DNA from 3 places in the Brachybacterium sp. AOP25-B2-12 genome. Region 3 is predicted to be linked to each of the others. Evidence: riboswitches for the same ligand, from Rfam matches in the RefSeq annotation. Region 3 holds a riboswitch; each other region holds the start of a gene.
What was found. A riboswitch is a leader RNA that binds a small molecule or an ion and turns the genes downstream of it on or off. The one in region 3 is predicted to bind thiamine pyrophosphate.
Positions count from the first base shown of each region.

Region 1: it holds a riboswitch for thiamine pyrophosphate, as region 3 does, so the genes downstream of both, ACT3TZ_RS13050 (TenA family protein) here and thiO (glycine oxidase ThiO) in region 3, are expected to answer to the same signal.
Region 2: it holds a riboswitch for thiamine pyrophosphate, as region 3 does, so the genes downstream of both, ACT3TZ_RS09480 (ECF transporter S component) here and thiO (glycine oxidase ThiO) in region 3, are expected to answer to the same signal.

Region 1 covers NZ_JBQSXW010000020.1:39,592-45,260, reverse strand. Annotated here, with positions in the region: gene recQ (DNA helicase RecQ) at 1-1,068, shown strand, start outside; gene ACT3TZ_RS13055 (TenA family protein) at 1,165-1,815, opposite strand; gene ACT3TZ_RS13050 (TenA family protein) at 1,812-2,474, opposite strand; TPP riboswitch at 2,574-2,666, opposite strand; gene ACT3TZ_RS13045 (hypothetical protein) at 2,918-3,151, opposite strand; gene ACT3TZ_RS13040 (hypothetical protein) at 3,236-3,427, opposite strand; gene ACT3TZ_RS13035 (hypothetical protein) at 3,424-4,482, opposite strand; gene ACT3TZ_RS13030 (hypothetical protein) at 4,490-4,750, opposite strand; gene ACT3TZ_RS13025 (FtsK/SpoIIIE domain-containing protein) at 4,747-5,669, opposite strand, start outside.
Region 2 covers NZ_JBQSXW010000011.1:21,423-27,091, reverse strand. Annotated here, with positions in the region: gene ACT3TZ_RS09485 (ATP-binding cassette domain-containing protein) at 1-1,668, opposite strand, end outside; gene ACT3TZ_RS09480 (ECF transporter S component) at 1,779-2,432, opposite strand; TPP riboswitch at 2,496-2,601, opposite strand; gene ACT3TZ_RS09475 (hypothetical protein) at 2,631-3,233, opposite strand; gene ACT3TZ_RS09470 (M13 family metallopeptidase) at 3,238-5,256, opposite strand; gene ACT3TZ_RS09465 (hypothetical protein) at 5,349-5,669, opposite strand, start outside.
Region 3 covers NZ_JBQSXW010000015.1:67,308-72,976, reverse strand. Annotated here, with positions in the region: gene ACT3TZ_RS11610 (DUF1345 domain-containing protein) at 1-454, shown strand, start outside; gene ACT3TZ_RS11605 (MarR family winged helix-turn-helix transcriptional regulator) at 477-968, opposite strand; gene ACT3TZ_RS11600 (MFS transporter) at 1,103-2,200, shown strand; gene thiE (thiamine phosphate synthase) at 2,288-3,061, opposite strand; TPP riboswitch at 3,097-3,202, shown strand; gene thiO (glycine oxidase ThiO) at 3,196-4,320, shown strand; gene thiS (sulfur carrier protein ThiS) at 4,317-4,559, shown strand; gene ACT3TZ_RS11580 (thiazole synthase) at 4,742-5,581, shown strand.

The sequences.
Region 1 (5,669 bases), on a different contig from region 3:
GGCGTCCACGCCCTGCCGTACCACGCGGGTCTCGACGCCCGCGTGCGTCACCACAACCAGGAGCGGTTCCTGCGCGAGGACGGCCTGGTCATGGTCGCCACGATCGCCTTCGGCATGGGCATCGACAAGCCGGACGTCCGGTTCGTGGCCCATCTGGACCTGCCCAAGTCCATCGAGGGCTACTACCAGGAGACCGGGCGCGCCGGCCGCGACGGCCTCCCCTCGACCGCCTGGATGGCCTACGGCCTGGGCGACGTGGTCAACCAGCGCCGCTTCATCGATGCAGGGGACGGCGACGAGCAGTTCAAGCGCAACGCCCGCGCGCACCTCGACGCGATGCTCGCACTGTGCGAGACCGTCACCTGCCGCCGGGTCCAGCTGCTCGGGTACTTCGGCCAGGAGTCCGAGCCCTGCGGCAACTGCGACACCTGCCTGCACCCGCCCGAGACCTGGGATGCGACCGTTGCCGCGCAGAAGCTGCTGTCGGCGGTGATCCGCCTGGACCGCGAGCGTGATCAGCGCTTCGGCTCCGGGCAGGTGATCGACGTGCTGCTGGGCCGCGAGAACGACCGCTCCCGGCAGTCCCGCCACGACCAGCTGAGCGTCTGGGGGATCGGCCAGGACCTCTCCGAGCGCCAGTGGCGCACGGCCCTGCGTCAGTTGCTGGCCCGCGGGATCGTCGAGGCCGTGGGCGACTACGGGGTGCTGGTCCCCGGCCCGAACGCCGGCCCGGTGCTGCGCGGCGAGACGACGGTGCAGCTGGCCGTGGATCGCGCCCCCGCCAAGGCGGGCGGCTCGCGCTCGTCCGGGTCCGGGTCGCGCTCCCGGGCGGCCGATGCCCTCGAGCCCGCCCAGCGGGAGATCTTCGAGGCCCTGCGGGCCTGGCGGACGAGCGTGGCCCAGGAGAAGAAGATCGCCCCGTACATGGTGTTCAGCGACGCCACGCTGGTGGGGATCATCGACGCGCATCCGCCCACCGTGGGGGCGCTCGGCCAGGTCAGCGGGGTGGGCGCCAAGAAGCTCGCGGAGTACGGGGAGGCCGTGCTCGGGGTGCTGGCCGACGCCTGAGTCCGGGGACCTTCGTCCGCACTGGAGGCACAGGCGGCCCAAGCCCGCTCAGTGCCGTGCCCGTCCCGCTCGGATGCACCGAGGCCCCGTCCGGCCTCACACGAGAGCCTGTTGCCAGAACTCCGCCTCGAGCCGGGTCGCGGTGCCGAACACCTCCACCAGGTGGGCGATCCGCCCCTCCGAGAGCGGGCCGCCTGCGAGATGGTCCAGATGCTCCTCGGCCCGCCGGGACGCCGCCTGGAAATCCTCCCCCGCGTACTCGGCGATCCATTCCGCGTACGGATGCTCGGGGTATTCGGCCAGGCGCGGTGCGAGCTCCCGGCCGATCTCCGCGTAGCCGATCGCGCACGGCGCGAGCGCGACGTCCAGTTCGAGCAGGTCACCGGCCATGCCCGTGTCCAGCACGTAGCGGGTGTACGCGACGGTGGCCTGCTTCTCGGGCACGGCTGCGAGCTGATCCGGCTCGATGCCCGACCGTCCGGCCAGGCGCACGTGCAGGCTGGTCTCGGTGATCGTCGTGGCCAGCGCATCGGCGGCCTGCGCGATCTGCGCGGCGTCGCGGCTCTTGTAGACGGCCAGCGCATTGGCGCGGGCGAAATGCAGCAGGAACCGGTAGTCCTGCAGCAGGTAGTCCTGGAAGGCGGGCAGCGGCAGGGTTCCGTCGCCGAGGCGCTCCACGAACTCGTGGCGCGTGTACGCCAGCCAGTCCGTCTCGTTCTCCGCCCGCAGCAGCTCGAACAGGCTCATGCGGGATCCCCCGCGAAAGGGTGGGCGTACGCGGCGTCGAAGAACGCCAGCTCGAGGTCCACGGCGCGGGCGAAGAACGCCCGGGCGGCCTCCGGATCGGCCGGCCCCACCCGGTCCAGCTCCGCGGTCAGGAACGCCACGACGTCACGGAACGCCGGATTGTCGTGCAGGGTGATCCAGTCCGCGTGGACGAAGCTCTGAGGTCGCTGCTGGGGGGCGTTCTGCGCCCAGTCGAGGTAGAGCCCCTCGACCACGGCCAGCACACCGAGGGCCGCCGAGTAGCTCCCGGTCGCGGCCGCCTCCCGGAAGAGTGCCGTGAACCCCGCGGTCGCGGCCGTGTCGGGCACCTGCGCGCGGGCGTCCTCGGGCGCGCCGAGTGCCTCGAAGGACCGCAGGAAGTAGGTGTTCTCGTCGCCTGCGACCTCCCCCACGAACTGCGACAGGCGGATCCGCGCCGCGAAGGTGTCCGCCGACGCGATCGCCGATCCCAGGAGCACCAGGAAGCTGTCGAGGAAGCGATGGTCCTGGATCAGGTAGCCGGCCATCACCGGATCCGGGACGGTGCCCTCGGTCAGCTCACGGACGAACCGGTGCCCGGTGGCCCGCTCCCACGTCTCCTGGTTCTCGCGCCGCAGCGCCTGGGTGAAGGTCTCGGTCATGGCTGCCTCTCCGTGGGCCCCGCAGGGCCGCGTCTCGGTGACGGGGCGCAGAGCCCCGGGATGGAGACACAGGGTCGGCGGACGTGCGGGCAGACCCCGGCAGACCGTCCATGACATCCCTCCGCGAGTACGAACTCGATCAGGTTCCCGGGTGTGATCTCAGCCCCCGATGGGGCACCCCGTGTCGAGGTCGAGCGTACGGGGTGGGGGCGCGGGTGGCCAGGGAGCGCAGCTCCCGGCCCCCGGGACGACTGAGGCCCGCGGACGACGAACCGTCCTGGTCCCGTGACCCCACGTGCCCTCAGCCCACGGCCCACAGCCCACAGCCCACAGCCCACAGCGTCGATGAACCTGTCACGGCATTCGACCGGCGATCTCCCCTCATCCGGAGCAGCGCACGATCCTCTGACGGCGGTCTTCCCGCCCAGCACTGCCGACCGGTCTCAGCCGACCACTCCTCCCAGCGCAGGAAGTGCCCCGAGGGCGCCCGTCGACCCTGCGCTCGTGAGGAAGGAGAAGCACGCCGAGATCCCCGTGAGGACGAGCCAGACGGCGATCACCACCAGCACGAGCTTGACGATCAGCCACACCAGGGCGCGTCGGCGGGCGGATTCCTCCGCTGTCCGCGGGACGCTCGTGTCCCGCTCGGGGGGTTCACGCAGCTGCTGTTCGGTCACGGGACCCTCCTCGGGTTTGGGGAACTCGTACGGGTTGCAGGGACGGGGCGGCGCATGGGTGCCCTTCTGGCGCGCCGACTGCGGTCAGAGGTCACGCGAGGCCTCCCGGATCTCCTGCTGCGCTCGGGACTCGGCGACGTCGAGTGCGACCGCCGCGACCACCAGGCCGTCGACGACCTCGCGACGGAATCGCCTCGACGCCGCGTCCTGCCACGCGGCACCTATGTCCTCCGAGGTCCGGCGCAGACGGTCGGCACCGTCGCGGATCTCGCTCATCGGACACCGCCGTCCACCCGCACGCCGGCGTCGTCCGCGGCATCGCCCGCCAGACAGCGGACCGGGAGCTCGGTGAGCCCGGCCCGCTGGGCCGCGGCGACGTGCCCCCTGCCCGCCACGACGTGCAGGGGCGGCCCGGGGAGCACGGTCACCGGGTTCTCCAGCAGCCTGCGCACGACCTCACGCAAGGTGCGTTCACCCGACCGGCCGGATGCCGCATCGGCAGCGTCGATGCGCCGTTCCCAGTCCTCGCCCGCGAGGAGGGGAGGCAGGGCGTTCTCGAAGCGCTCGACGTCCCAGCGGTCGCGGGCCGAGCATTCGTCCGAGCCCACCGTGTCGATGTCGCGGAGCGGGACTGTCGTCAGCCCCCATCGGCTCTCCCATCCGGCGATGGCAGCATACGATCCCGAGCCCCCGGCGGCAGCTCCCGCACCGGGACCGCCGGACGACGCGGCGGACGCGCCGGGAGCTGAGCCGTACGCCCCGATCGCGTGGTACTCGTCGAGAAGACCGGAGAGCCGACCGAGCTGTGCTCGCCCCCGCAGGATCAGCGCGCCGCTGATCCCCACGTAGCTCAGCGCCGAACGCCGGTAGCGCTCGGAGGCGGCGTGGATCCTCTCCCCCGCGGCTCGGCACCGCCGCATCGCCTCCTCCGCCTCGGCGAGGGCACGGCGGGCCCGGACGACCTGCTGCTCGGCACGGGACTCATCGGACCGGGCCGCGGACAGCGATCCCTCCGCCGCCCGCAGCCGGGCCAGACCAGGACCCGAGTAGCGAGGATCCGGGTCCACGGCGGCATGGGCGCGGCTGACCTCGACCTGCGCCGCCTGGACCCGCGTCCGCGCGGCCGAGAGCGCACCTCGGGCGGACCCGAGCTCGGATTGCGCATCGTGATGATCCGCCCGTCGGCCCTCGAGCGCTTCGGCGGCCCGGGCCTCGTGCGATCGCAGGGAGCTCCGGGCGGCCGCATCACCGGCGATCATCGCCGCGCCGAACACGGCGATCCCGCGCGCGGAGCGCTGCAGCGCCTCCTGACTGGAATGGGCGGCGGTCATGACGCGCTCACCGCAGGAACTCGCGCAGGGTGCGCGCCTTGGAGTCGACCTCCCGGGAGTGCTCGCCCAAGGCATGGGAGAACCTCCGCATGCCCTTGACCGCCTGGCGCACATCGTTGTCGATGCGGTCCTTGACCCCATCGCGCCAGTCGATCGTCTCGAGCGTCCGCTCGAGCTCCCGGTTGAACCGCTCGACGTCGTCCTGGATCCCCCGGAGACGTCGGGCGAAGCGCTCGAGGTCCTCGGGGCTGGCGTGCACCCGGTTCATGCGACGACACCGCCCTCGCGCACGTCGTCCGTGGCCAGGGCTCCGACCTCATCCCTCCACCAGGCCAGCGGAACCTCGGTCACGGCCAGCACGCCCTGGGTCCGTCCGCTGTCACGATCGAAGAACAGCGCCTGGCGGGGCTTCTGCGCGGGAGAGATCCCGTGGTCGAAGAAGTCGGCGGCATCGTCCGGAGAGATGGGCCCTGCCAGACGGAGGTCGAAGGCGGCGATCGCGGACCTGCTGAGCTTCCGCGTGATCCCCGACGGCGAATCCGACCACGCGACCGTGTGCACGCCGACCTCCGGCCCCTCCTCGAGGATCCTCTCGAGGTCCGAGGCGGGATCCTCGGCAGGCGTCTCCGGCGCATCGAAGGAGAATCCGCTCCCACCCGAACTCTCGGCGAGGCCTCGCGAGCGGTGCACGCCGTGGAGGATCAGCACCTGTGCGGGCCCCGACGAGCCGAACGGATCCGCCTGACGTGACCGGACGGTGCCGGCCAGTTCCGACAGCTCCGCCGCCAGACGTCGCTGGGGGACGATCCGGACACGGGAGAGGTCCGCGAGCGTCTCGAGGTACGGATCGAGCTCCTCTCCGACCCCGATGAACGGGCACAGCACGACCTCGGCATCCGGCAAGGTCCGCAGGACGTCGTCGATCACCCCCATCGTGAAGGCGATCTCCGCGGAACCGCCGTCGCGGAGCACCGCGAGCAGATTGCGCCCCGGAGCGCGCGGGAGGTCCACGTGGGGCGCCGCGCCGAGCCCGAGCGCACCGCCGAGCAGGAGCCGAGGTGCTCGTCCGCCGGCGCGGGGCGCATCGGCGGCGACCAGGGCGGCCCGGTCGGCCGCACGGTCGGCGGAGAAGACCACGGGACGGCGGGTGAAGCCCCCGTCGTCGGCACGCTCGCGGAGGGCCCGGA
Region 2 (5,669 bases), on a different contig from region 3:
GATCGCCACGAGGCCGATCTGCCAGGTGTCGACCGCGAAGGAGCCGATGGCGGCGAAGGCGCCGATCAGGCACGCGGTCAGCGGGTTCAGGAGGACCGCCGGGGCGCGGTGGGCCAGGCGGGCGCGCCCGATGGTCGTGTCGACCGACGTCGGGTCCGCGCCGGTCCCGGGAGCCTCGGACCTGCCCGCCGCGGCCTCGGACCGGTGGCGGGTGAGATCGAGGACGTGGTCGGCACGGGCCACGAGCTCGGGGTCGTGGCTCGCCGCGAGCACCGCGCAGCCGTCCTTCCGGGCCGTCGCCAGCAGCCCCAGGAGCGCGTCGAAGCGGTGGGCGTCCAGCCCGACCGTGGGCTCGTCCAGCACGAGCAGGGCCGGACGCTCCGCGAGCGCGGCCACGACGGCGAGGCGTCTCTGCTCGCCCCCGGACAGCGCATAGGGGCTCGCCCGCTCGAGATGCTCGAGGCCTGCCGCAGACAGGAGCGCACGGGCGTGGTCGGGGTCGGTGGCCCGCGGGGAGGCGGTGGCCTCGGCCAGCACGGTCGGGGCCACGAACGAGTGCTCCGGATCCTGGGGCACCCAGGCGATCCGCCCCGCGCCCGGACCGGTGATCGTGCCGCCGCGCGCCCCATCGACCCCGAGCACGACCCGCAGCAGGGACGTCTTCCCGCTGCCGCTGGGACCGGTGACGGCCACGAGCTCGCCGGGGCAGACGCCCAGGTCCAGGTCGGTCAGGAGAGCGGGCCGGGGTGCCCGGCGCGGACCGCGAGAGCCGCGCACGGCCACCGAGAGGCCACGGAGGCTCAGGACCTCGTCGCTCCTGACCGCACCGTCCGGCCCGGCAGCCCCGACCGGCCGGTCCAGCCCGCCCACTGTGTCCGGTCCGCCGATCGCTTCCGGCCCGCCCACCATGTCCGGTCCGCCCACCGTGTCCGCCGTGGCGACCCCGCCCGGCGTCGCCGACGCGCCGGTCGTGCCCGCGTCATCTGCGCTCTCGACCGCTGTGCCGTCGCCGCCCTCGGCCGGCGGCAGTCGCAGACCCGCCTCGAGCAGGAGGTGCCGCTGCGAGGCGAGGAGCTCTGCGGGCGGCCCGTCGGCCACGACGTGCGCCTGAGGGCCGAGCACCACGAGTCGATCGACGTGCGGCAACCAGGGCCCGACGCGATGCTCGGCCACCACCAGGGTGCGGCCGTGCACGGCCTCGAGCACCGCGGTGCGGACGCGGGCGGCCGCCTCGGCGTCGAGCATGCTCGTCGGCTCGTCCAGGAGCAGCGCGCCGGGTGCCAGGGCCAGCGCCCCCGCGAGCGCGATCCGCTGCTGCTGGCCGCCCGAGGCGTCCAGGCACCGGTCCCGGGCCCCGACGTCGACCGAGGCCGCCCGCAGTGCCCGGGTGACGCGGTGCTGGATCCCTGCGTGGTCGGCACCGATGTTCTCGGGGCCGAAGGCGGTGTCGCGGCCCACCGTCTCCCCGACCAGCGCGTGCACGGGGTTCTGCAGCAGCAGACCGCGCTCACCGGGGCGGGACGGCGCGGTCACCGTGCCGGTGAGGTCCCCGCCCGTGGGGTCCAGGAGCCCTGCCAGCGCCGTGAGCACCGTCGACTTGCCGCTGCCGCTGGCACCCGCGAGGAGCACCCGCTCGCCGGGGGCGATGTGCAGGGTGAGGTCGTCGATCGTGGGCAGACGCCGGGTGGCGGGGCGCCACGAGACCCCGTCCAGCGCGAGCTCGACGGGGTGCTCGGCGGCGTCGGGTGCCCGGTGCTCCGCCTCCGTGGTCGGCGCGCTCAGACCAGTCGCTCCTCGGCGCGTTCGGTCCCGGCCGGGAACGCGTCGAGCGCGCCGGTGCGGGCGAGCGCCCGCGTCAGCGCCCAGCCGACCACCCCGGCCAGCACGATGCCCGAGACGAGGAAGAACACCAGCAGCATGAGGCCGAAGAAGGTCGAGAACTCCGGGTAGTAGGCGAAGCGCTCGTAGACCCATTCGAAGGCGGCCGCGAGGACACCGCCCAGCATCGCCACGGGCAGCGTGAAGCGCCGGTAGGCGGTCAGCAGGAAGGCGAGCTCGACGCCACCGCCCTGCAGGAATCCGGAGACGAGGGTGCCGAACCCCCAGTGACCGCCCAGCAGCGCCTCCAGGCACGCCGCGATGAGCTCGGCGAGCAGGGCCGCGCCGGGGCGGCGCACCACGAGCGCGGCGACGATCGCGGGCAGGAACCAGAATCCGGTCAGCAGACCGACCAGCGGTCGGAACGCCGCGAACAACGGGTCCAGGAGGGTGTAGAGCTGGCCGTAGCCCAGGAACGCCACGCCGAAGGCCACGCCGATCGCGACCGTCACGACCAGGTCGATCGTGCGGTACTTCAGCAGGGGGCGCGAGGCCAGACCCGCGCCGCGGGAGGACGGGGGCGCGGTGCGCTCCGTCGAGGTGGTGGTCATCATGAGCTCCTTCCATCGGGGGAAGGGCCGTCGCACACGCGCACCGGAGCCCGGCGCGAGCGTGCCACGAGAGAAATCCCGACTCCCTACGCCGGTATTGACCGGATCAGGTTCGAGGGTCTGCGCCGTTCACGCACTCTCAGCACCTCGTGGTGCTCCCCTGTCAGTGGATGACGAGCAGATCCTACCCCGTGCACGGGGCTACGGGCGGCGACGCCCCCGATGGATCAGGGCGTCCAGCGCCTCGGCGGTCGCCCGGGGGTCGTCCGCCGACAGCAGGTAGTTCTCCGCACCGCGCCCCACGATCTCGACCATCGTCCCGGCTCGGGAGACCACCATCCTGGAGCGGCGGCGCTGGTCCCCGGGTGTGAGGATGCGGCGACCCGGCAGAGCGGTCACGTCCCCGGGCATCGGCGGCAGGAGCAGGCCCGCGCGGCGTCCCACCCCGCCCACGGTCGCGCCGAGCCGCTCCGCGGGGATCGTGCGCAGCTGCACGCCGCGGAAGTCGGGGAGCGGCCAGGTGCGCTGGCGCCAGAACCCGCCCAGGCGCACCGTGACCCCGTCGGTGTCGACGACGAACGTCGTGCGCAGCCCCATCCAGGTCCATGCCGCGATCGACAGGAGCGCGACGAGGGCGAACACCGCGAGCGCCGGCCCGCTGGTCATCCCGCCCAGCAGGGGCACCACCGCCAGGACGAGGGCCGCGCCGACCACGATCCCCACGCGCGTCCAGCCCACCACGCCCGGGGTCGTGGTGCCCCGGTAGACGGCGGAGTCGGCGCCGGACCCGGCGTCGTCGTTCACGCGGTCACCAGATCCGCACGCGGTCGGCGGGGGCGAGGTACAGCGCATCGCCCTCGATCACGCCGAAGGCGTCGTAGAACGCGTCGATGTGGCCCACGGGCACGTTGCACCGGAACTCCGCGGGGGAGTGGGGGTCCGTGGCCAGACGTCGCACGGACTCCTGGGGACGGTTCTTCCCGCGCCACACGGTGGCCCAGGACCAGAACAGCCGCTGCAGACCGGTCAGGCCGTCGAGCTCGACGGCCGCGGAGTCCCCGGCGGTGCGCAGGTAGGCCTTGACGGCGATCGACAGCCCACCGAGGTCGCCGATGTTCTCCCCGATCGTCAGCGCGCCGGAGACCGTGTGCGAGTCGTCCAGCTCGCGGGGGCTGAGCTCGGAGAACTGGGCGATCAGGGCGGCGGTGCGCCGCTCGAACTCCTCGCGGTCGGCCTCGGTCCACCACGAACGGAGGTTGCCCTCGCCGTCGTACTTCGAGCCCTGGTCGTCGAAGCCGTGTCCGATCTCGTGGCCGATCACGGCGCCGATCCCGCCGAAGTTCACGGCGTCCTCGGCGTCGGCGTCGAAGAACGGGGCCTGCAGGATCGCCGCGGGAAACACGATCTCGTTGGCGCCCGGGTTGTAGTAGGCGTTGACGGTCTGCGGGGTCATGTGCCACTCGTAGGGATCCACGGGCCCGGCGACCTTGGCGTACTCGTAGGCGGCGTCGAAGCGGCGGCTCGCACGGACGGTGGCCACGAGGTCCTCGGGGTCCACCGTGAGTCCCTCGTAGCTGCGCCACCGCTCGGGGTAGCCCACCTTGGGGGTGAAGCGCTCGAGCTTGTCGAGGGCGCGCTCACGGGTCTCGGGGGTCATCCAGTCGAGGTCCTGGATGGACGCGCGGTAGGCGTCCAGCAGGGCGGTGACCAGGGCGTCCATGCGCTCCTTGTGGGTGGGCGGGAAGTGCCGGTCGACGTACTGGCGTCCCACGTCGAACCCGACGGCGCCCTCGACGAAGGCGACGCCCCGCTTCCAGCGCTCACGCAGCTCCTCGGCCCCGGACAGCACCCGCCCGGAGAAGTCGAACTCCTCGGCGACGAGATCCGCGGGCAGGTACGGGGCGTAGGCCGAGACGGTGTGCAGCGCCAGCCACGTGCGCAGCACAGGAAGCGGCGTGCCGGCCCACACGGGGGCGGCCGCGGACAGGAACTCGGGCTGGCCCACGTTGACCACGTCGAAGGCGACGGCGTCCGCGCCGGTCCCCTCGACGTAGGAGTCCCAGTCGAAGCCGGGGGAGGTCGCGGCCAGCGCCGCGCGGTCCATGGGGTTGTCGGACTTCTCGGAGTCCCGCACCCGGACGACGTCCACGTGCGCATGCGCGATCGCGGTCTCGAGCTCCAGGACCGCACGGGCCATCTCGTCGGCGTCGCCCTCGAGGAGACCCGGGCGGCCCTCGAGGCCGGCGAGCCGGGCCAGCTGTGCGAGGTGGTGGACGTAGGCCTCGCGGACCTCGGCGTAGCGCTCGTCGCGGTAGTAGGACTCGTCGGGCAGCCCCAGGCCGCCCTGGTGCAGCTTGACCTGGTAGCGCGTGGAATCCCGGTCGTCGGTCCACACGTAGGCGTGGATCAGCGAGGTGCCGGCGTCGGGAGAGGCGGTCAGACGCGTCAGCGCGGCGAGATCGGGCGTGTCCCCGATCGCGGCCAGCAGCGGCTCCAGCGGTGCGGTGCCGCGCGCCTCGATCGCCTCCTCGTCCATGAACTGGCGGTAGAGCGCGCCGATCCGTGCGGTCGCGCCCTCGGCGGCGTCGTCGGCCGCGGCGTCCTCGATGATCTCGCGCACCTGGGACTCCGAGAGGTCCCGCAGGCGGCGGAACTCCCCGTCGCTCGACCGGTCGCCCGGGATCACGTGGTCGCGCAGCCAGAGGCCGTTGACGTGTCCGAAGAGGTCGTCCTGGAGACGCACGGACGGGTCCACGGCGCTGCGGTCGAGGCCCGCGGCGAGGGTTCCGGCGGAGTCGGGTCGGGTGGTCGGTTCGGTGGCGCTCACGGGTTCTCCTCGGTGCTGGACTGCGGGGTCGGTCGGGCGGTTCCGGTGCTCGTGCAGGTGCGGTGCTGCGGGGTCGTGCGCCGCGCCGCGGGTCAGGCGGACAGGGAGGCGAGGAGGGCCAGCGCCGCGGTGAGCAGGCCGATCCCCAGCGGGGCGAAGGCCCAGGGCGATCCGGTCCGTGCCGACGGGGCGCGGCGCTGCAGGGCCAGGGTCGAGAACCCGGTGGCCACCGACAGCACGATCGTCGCGACGACCATCACGGGCGACGCCGCGACCAGGACGGTCGCGCCGAGCTGGAAGAGCATCAGCCCCACCACGTCGGCGGCGCGGATCACCATCGAGCGGCGCACGGACACCCGCTCGAGCAGCAGGGTCGCGACCATCTCCTGGGACCAGGACGACGGGGAGGCGAT
Region 3 (5,669 bases):
CACCCGCCGCAGCGCGAGCCGCGAGGACCTGCGCCCGGCCGCCGACGAGGGCATCACGGCGGGCGCCTCGGCGCTCGCCGTGATCGTGACGGTCGCCCTGCACCTCGGGGCGGGCGGATCGGGCGGGGCAAATCCGCTGGGGGCTGTGATCACCCTGCTCGGGGTGTTCGGCGCCTGGGCCTGCGTGCACCAGACCTATGCGATCCACTACGCCCATCGCTACTACGCCGAGGGCGGCGGGCTCGACTTCGGGGACGACGATCCGCCCACCTACCAGGACTTCCTCTACGTCGCGTACGCGGTGGGCATGACCTACGGGGTGACGGACACCGGCGCCGTGAGCCGCCGGATGCGAGGCATCGTGCTGCGCCACGGCCTGGTGTCCTTCGCCTTCGGGCTCGTGATCCTGGGCGCCGCGGTGAACCTCGTGGCGGGGGTGTTCGGGCTCGGCTGAGCGTGACGTGGCGTGCCCGAGGTCACCGGGCGCCGAGGGTCGCGGGCTCCGCGCTCTCGTCGTCGGTCGGAGTACCCGGGGCTCCATGCAGCGTGTCCACGAGCCCCCGCAGCTCCGGGGTCTCCGCGGCCCGCGTCAGCGTCTCCTCGAGCACGCGGTCGTGGGTGGGGCGGGCGGACGCCAGCAGCTCCTGGCCGGCCGGCGTGAGCTCGGTGTAGATGCCGCGACGGTCGTCGGCGCACAGGATCCGGGTGAGCAGCCCACGGTCCTCGAGCCGGGTGACCAGGCGCGTCGTCGCGCTCGCGGAGAGGGCGGCCGCGCGGGCCAGCTGCTGCATGCGCATGTGCCAGCCGTCCTGACGCCCGAGGGCCTCGAGCACCGTGTACTCGACCACCGACAGGCCGTGCTCGGCCTCGAGCGCCATCCCGAGCTCGCCCTCGATGAGTCCGTGCAGCGCGACGAGGCGGCGCCATCCGCGCGCGCGCACCTGCACGGCGTCGTCCCTGATGCCCATGTGCGACTCCTCGTGCTGCTCGTGATCCGTCGTCCACTGTACCGGGGCTTGCGCAGAAAGAGAGCGTCTGCAACCATCTCTCACGATTGCGTGTGCAACTAGTGCGCGCGCGGACTATCGATCGAGGTGGACACATGCCCAAGGCTCTCTACGCCCTCGCGCTCGGCGGCTTCGGGATCGGCCTGACCGAGTTCGTGATCGCCGGCCTCCTGCCGGAGGTCGCAGCGGACCTCGGTGTCACCGAGCAGCTCGCCGGAGGGCTGATCTCCGGCTACGCGCTGGCCGTCGCCGTCGGCGCGATCGCCCTCACGGCGGCCCTGGGCCGGATCGACCGCAAGCGCGCCCTGCTGGGGCTCATGGTGCTGTTCATCGTCGGCAACCTCGTCTCCGCCCTGGCCCCGACCTACGGCCTCATGCTGCTGGGCCGGATCCTCGCGGCGCTGTGCCACGGCGCGTTCTTCGGGATCGGAGCCGTCGTCGCCGCGGACCTCGTCCCGCCCGCCCGCCGTGCCGCCGCGATCGCCCTCATGTTCACGGGGTTGACCAGTGCGAACGTCCTGGGCGTCCCGCTGGGCACGTTCCTGGGCCAGGCGGCGGGGTGGCGCTCCACGTTCTGGGCGATCTCCGGGATCGGCGTGCTCGCCCTTCTCGGGATCGCCGTGCTCACGCCGCGCGTGGCCGCCCCCGAGCGCACCGGATCCCTGCTGGGCGAGTTCCGCGTCTTCGCCCGGCCCCAGGTGTGGCTGTCGGCCGTCGTCACCGTCCTCGGCATCGGCCTGTTCGCCGGCAACCTCCTGGGCGGGCGCGCCGCGGACCGCGACCTCCCGCGCACCCTGATCGTCGTCCTCGCGGCGCTGACCGTCGTGCTGGCCGCCTTCGCACTGCTGGTCGGGAACCAGGTCGCCGCCGTCGCGGGGCTGCTGCTCATGGGCGCCTTCGGCTTCGCGACCGTGCCCGGGCTCCAGATGCGGATCCTCGCGCACGCCCAGGAGGCCCCGACGCTCGGCTCCGGCGCCAACATCGCCGCCTTCAACATCGGCAACGCCCTCGGCGCCTGGCTGGGCGGCCTCGCGATCGCCGCCGGGCTCGGCTACGCCTCGCCCCTGGCCGTGGGGTCTGCCGTCACGGCGCTCGCGCTGATCGTGCTCGTGGTCGCCACCCGGGTCCGCGGCGGGGAGTACGCCCGACGGGCCGTGGCGGCGCAGGAGCCGGAGATGGCCGGCGCGCGGTGAGGCCCTCGGGCGGGGCGACGCGCCCTCCCCGGGGGCCGTGGCCGATGGGGCACGGCGTGTCGTCGGCCCGGGCGCCGGTCCTCCCGGTCAGCCGCCGGTGACGGCGGCCCGCAGCGCCCGCGCCGCGGCCTCGGGATCCCTCGCCTGGGTGAGGGCGCGGACCACGACGATCCTGTCGGCCCCCGTCGCGAGCACCTCGGGCACCCGCGCGAGGTCCACGCCGCCGATCGCGAAGAACGGCGTGCCGCCCAGGGCGGGATGCGACGGCGCGGTGACCGCCCCGATCGGCTCGGTGTCCGTATCGGTCCGGGCCACCTCGCGGCGGTGGCGCGCCACGGCCCGGGGCGGCTCGAGTCCCACGGCGGGCCGATCGGGCTTGGTGGGCGTGGGCCAGATCGGGCCCGTGCAGAAGTAGTCGATCTCGGGGTCGTCGTGGGCGGTGAGCGCCTGCGCGAGGGTGCGGGTCGAGCGGCCCAGGATCACGTCGGGACCCACCAGGGATCGTGCATCGTGCGAGGTCAGATCCCCCTGACCCAGGTGCAGGACGTCCACGTCGGCGAGCACCGCGACGTCCGCGCGATCGTTGGCCGCGAGCAGCGCGCCGTAGCGGTCCGCGACCGGGCGCAGCGCCCGCAGCGCCGCCACCTCGGCGCGGGCCTCGGCACCCTTGTCCCGCACCTGGAGGACGTCCACCCCGCCGCGGAACACCGCGTGGGCGAAGCGGACCAACCCTTCGGGGCCTCGCGACAGGTCCGTGCACACGTACAGCCGCGCGTCGGCGAGGCGTGCCCGACGGCGGCGTCCCACCGCGGGACCCCCGCGTCGTCGCTCCCCGCTGCTCCCCCGTCGGCCATCGTCCATGGGGCCAGCCTTCCACAGGTCCGAGCGGTAGGATCACCGCGTTCCGTGGGAGCCCGAGCACCGGGCTGAGAGGGCGCGAGGCGCCGACCACCAGCACTGGATGCGGGTCATGCCGCCGTCAGGAGGATCGCCCGATGCACGTCGTCGTCGTGGGAGCCGGGATCATCGGCCTGCTCACCGCCCTCGAGCTCTCCGAGCGCGGGCACCGGGTCGACGTCGTCTCGACCGGGATCGCCGAGGGCGCCACCCACGCCGCCGCCGGGATGCTCGCCCCGGCCGCCGAGGTCCAGGTGGGCCAGGGGCCCCTGTGGCAGCTCATGCGCGAGGCCGCCGCGGACCACCGCGCCCTCGCCGCCCGCATCCCCGCGCTCTCCCGCGTCCTGGACCACCCGCTGAGCGCGCGGGACGCCGGATACCGCGAGGACGCCACGCTCGTCGTCGGGCGCGACCACGCCGATGTCGCCGGGCTCCGCGACCTCGCGGTCCTGCAACGGGCAGCGGGCTCGGAGGTCGACGAGCTCACCGCGCGCGAGGCCCGCCGCCTCGAACCCGCGCTCGGCCCCGGGATCGCCGGTGCCGTGCGCATCGCGGCCGATCACCAGGTCGATCCGCGCCTCCTGGCCCACACCGTGCACGCGGTGCTGGGCGCCCGGGGCGTGGGCATCGAGCTGCGGAGCGTCGAGGACCTCGACGCGCTGCCGGGGGACCGGATCGTGCTCGCCGCCGGGCTCGGCGCCCCGGGAATCGCCGGACCGCACCGCGCCCTGGACCTGGCCCTGCGGCCCGTGCGCGGCGACGTGCTGCGCCTGCGGGTACCGCGGGAGATCCTGGCGCCCGGGGAGGAGCACCTGCTGACGGGCACCGTGCGCGCCGTCGTCCGCGGGCGCCCCGTCTATCTCGTGCCGCGCGACGGCCTGGGTCTTGTCCTCGGCGCCACCAGCCGGGAGGACGCGCTGGCGGGGACGTCCGCCGGGGGAGTGCTGCAGCTCCTGCAGGACGCCGCCGAGATCCTGCCGGCGATCCGCGAGACCGAGCTGGTCGAGACCACGACCCGCGACCGCCCCGGCACCCCCGACGACCTCCCGCTGCTGGGCCCGGTGCCCGGCGATCCGCGCGTGATCGTCTCCACCGGCTACCACCGACACGGGATCCTGCTGTCGGCCTGGGCCGCACGGCGCACCGCCGACCTCGTGGACGGCCACCCCGATCCGCTGCCCGGGGCCGTGCGCCCCGAGCGCTTCACCAAGGAGGACGCATGAGCATCGCCCTGACCGTCAACGGCGAGAGGGCCGAGGTGCCCGGGGGCTGGACCGTCCGCGACCTCGTCGCCGACCGCCTCGGCCACGAGATCGGCGAGGACGGCCTGGCCCTGGACGGCACCGCCCTGGGGGTCGCCGTCGCCGTCGACGACGCCGTCGTACCCCGCAGCCGCTGGGCCGCACGACCGCTCGAGGCCGATGCGCGGTGCGAGCTCGTGACCGCGGTGCAGGGGGGTTGAGGATGAGGACGACGCACGATGCCGCTGTCGGGGAGGGTGTCGCCGGAGCCGGAGCCGGAGCCGGAGCCGGAGCCGGAGCCGGAGCCGGAGACGGTGCTGGAGCCGGTGCCGGTGCCGGCGGCGGGGCGGCTCCGATCGAGGCGGGCGGGCCGGATGCCGCGCGCGCACCGCGGGATGCGGAAATGTCGGGCCGGGGCGAGGCCACGGCCCGTGTCGACCCCGAGGACGATCTGCTGGTCGTCGCCGGCGACCCGATCGCCTCCCGGCTCGTCATGGGCACCGGCGGTGCCACCGACCTCGCCGCGCTGGAGCGCGCGCTCGTCGTGTCCGGGACCGCGCTGACCACCGTCGCGATGCGCCGCTACAGCGCCGACGTGGGCACGTCGGTGTTCGGCCTGCTGCGGGACCTCGGGATCCGGGCGCTGCCCAACACTGCCGGCTGCTACAGCGCGCGCGACGCCGTGCTGACCGCGGAGCTGGCCCGTGAGGCGCTCGGCACCGACTGGGTCAAGCTCGAGGTGATCGCCGACGAGGACACCCTCCTGCCCGACGGGCCCGAGCTGCTCGAGGCCACCGCACAGCTCGTGGCGCGCGGCTTCACGGTCCTGCCCTACACGAACGACGATCCCGTGCTGGCCCGCCGCCTCGAGGACGTCGGGGCCGCCGCGGTGATGCCGCTGGGTGCGCCGATCGGCACCGGGCTCGGGATCCTGAACCCCCACAACATCGCCCTCATCGCCGAGCGCGCCGCCGTGCCGGTCGTGCTCGACGCCGGGGTGGGCACCGCCTCGGACGCGGCGCTGGCGATGGAACTGGGCTGTGACGCCGTGCTGGTCGCGAGCGCGGTCACCCGCGCGCAGGACCCCGCCGCGATGGCCGAGGGGATGGCGCTCGCCGTGCGCGCAGGCCGCCTCGCGGCCCGGGCGGGACGGATCCCGCGACGACGCCTGGCCCGGGCATCATCGGCTGTCGACGGCCTGGTCGAGACCGCCGGGTCCTCCCGTGAGGCGGAGTCGCTGTGACCGGGGACCGGGCCGGGATGCCGGGTGCCCCTGGGTCCCTGACGGCGGCATCGGCGTCCGGGAGCCCCGGGACCTCCGCGACCTCCGT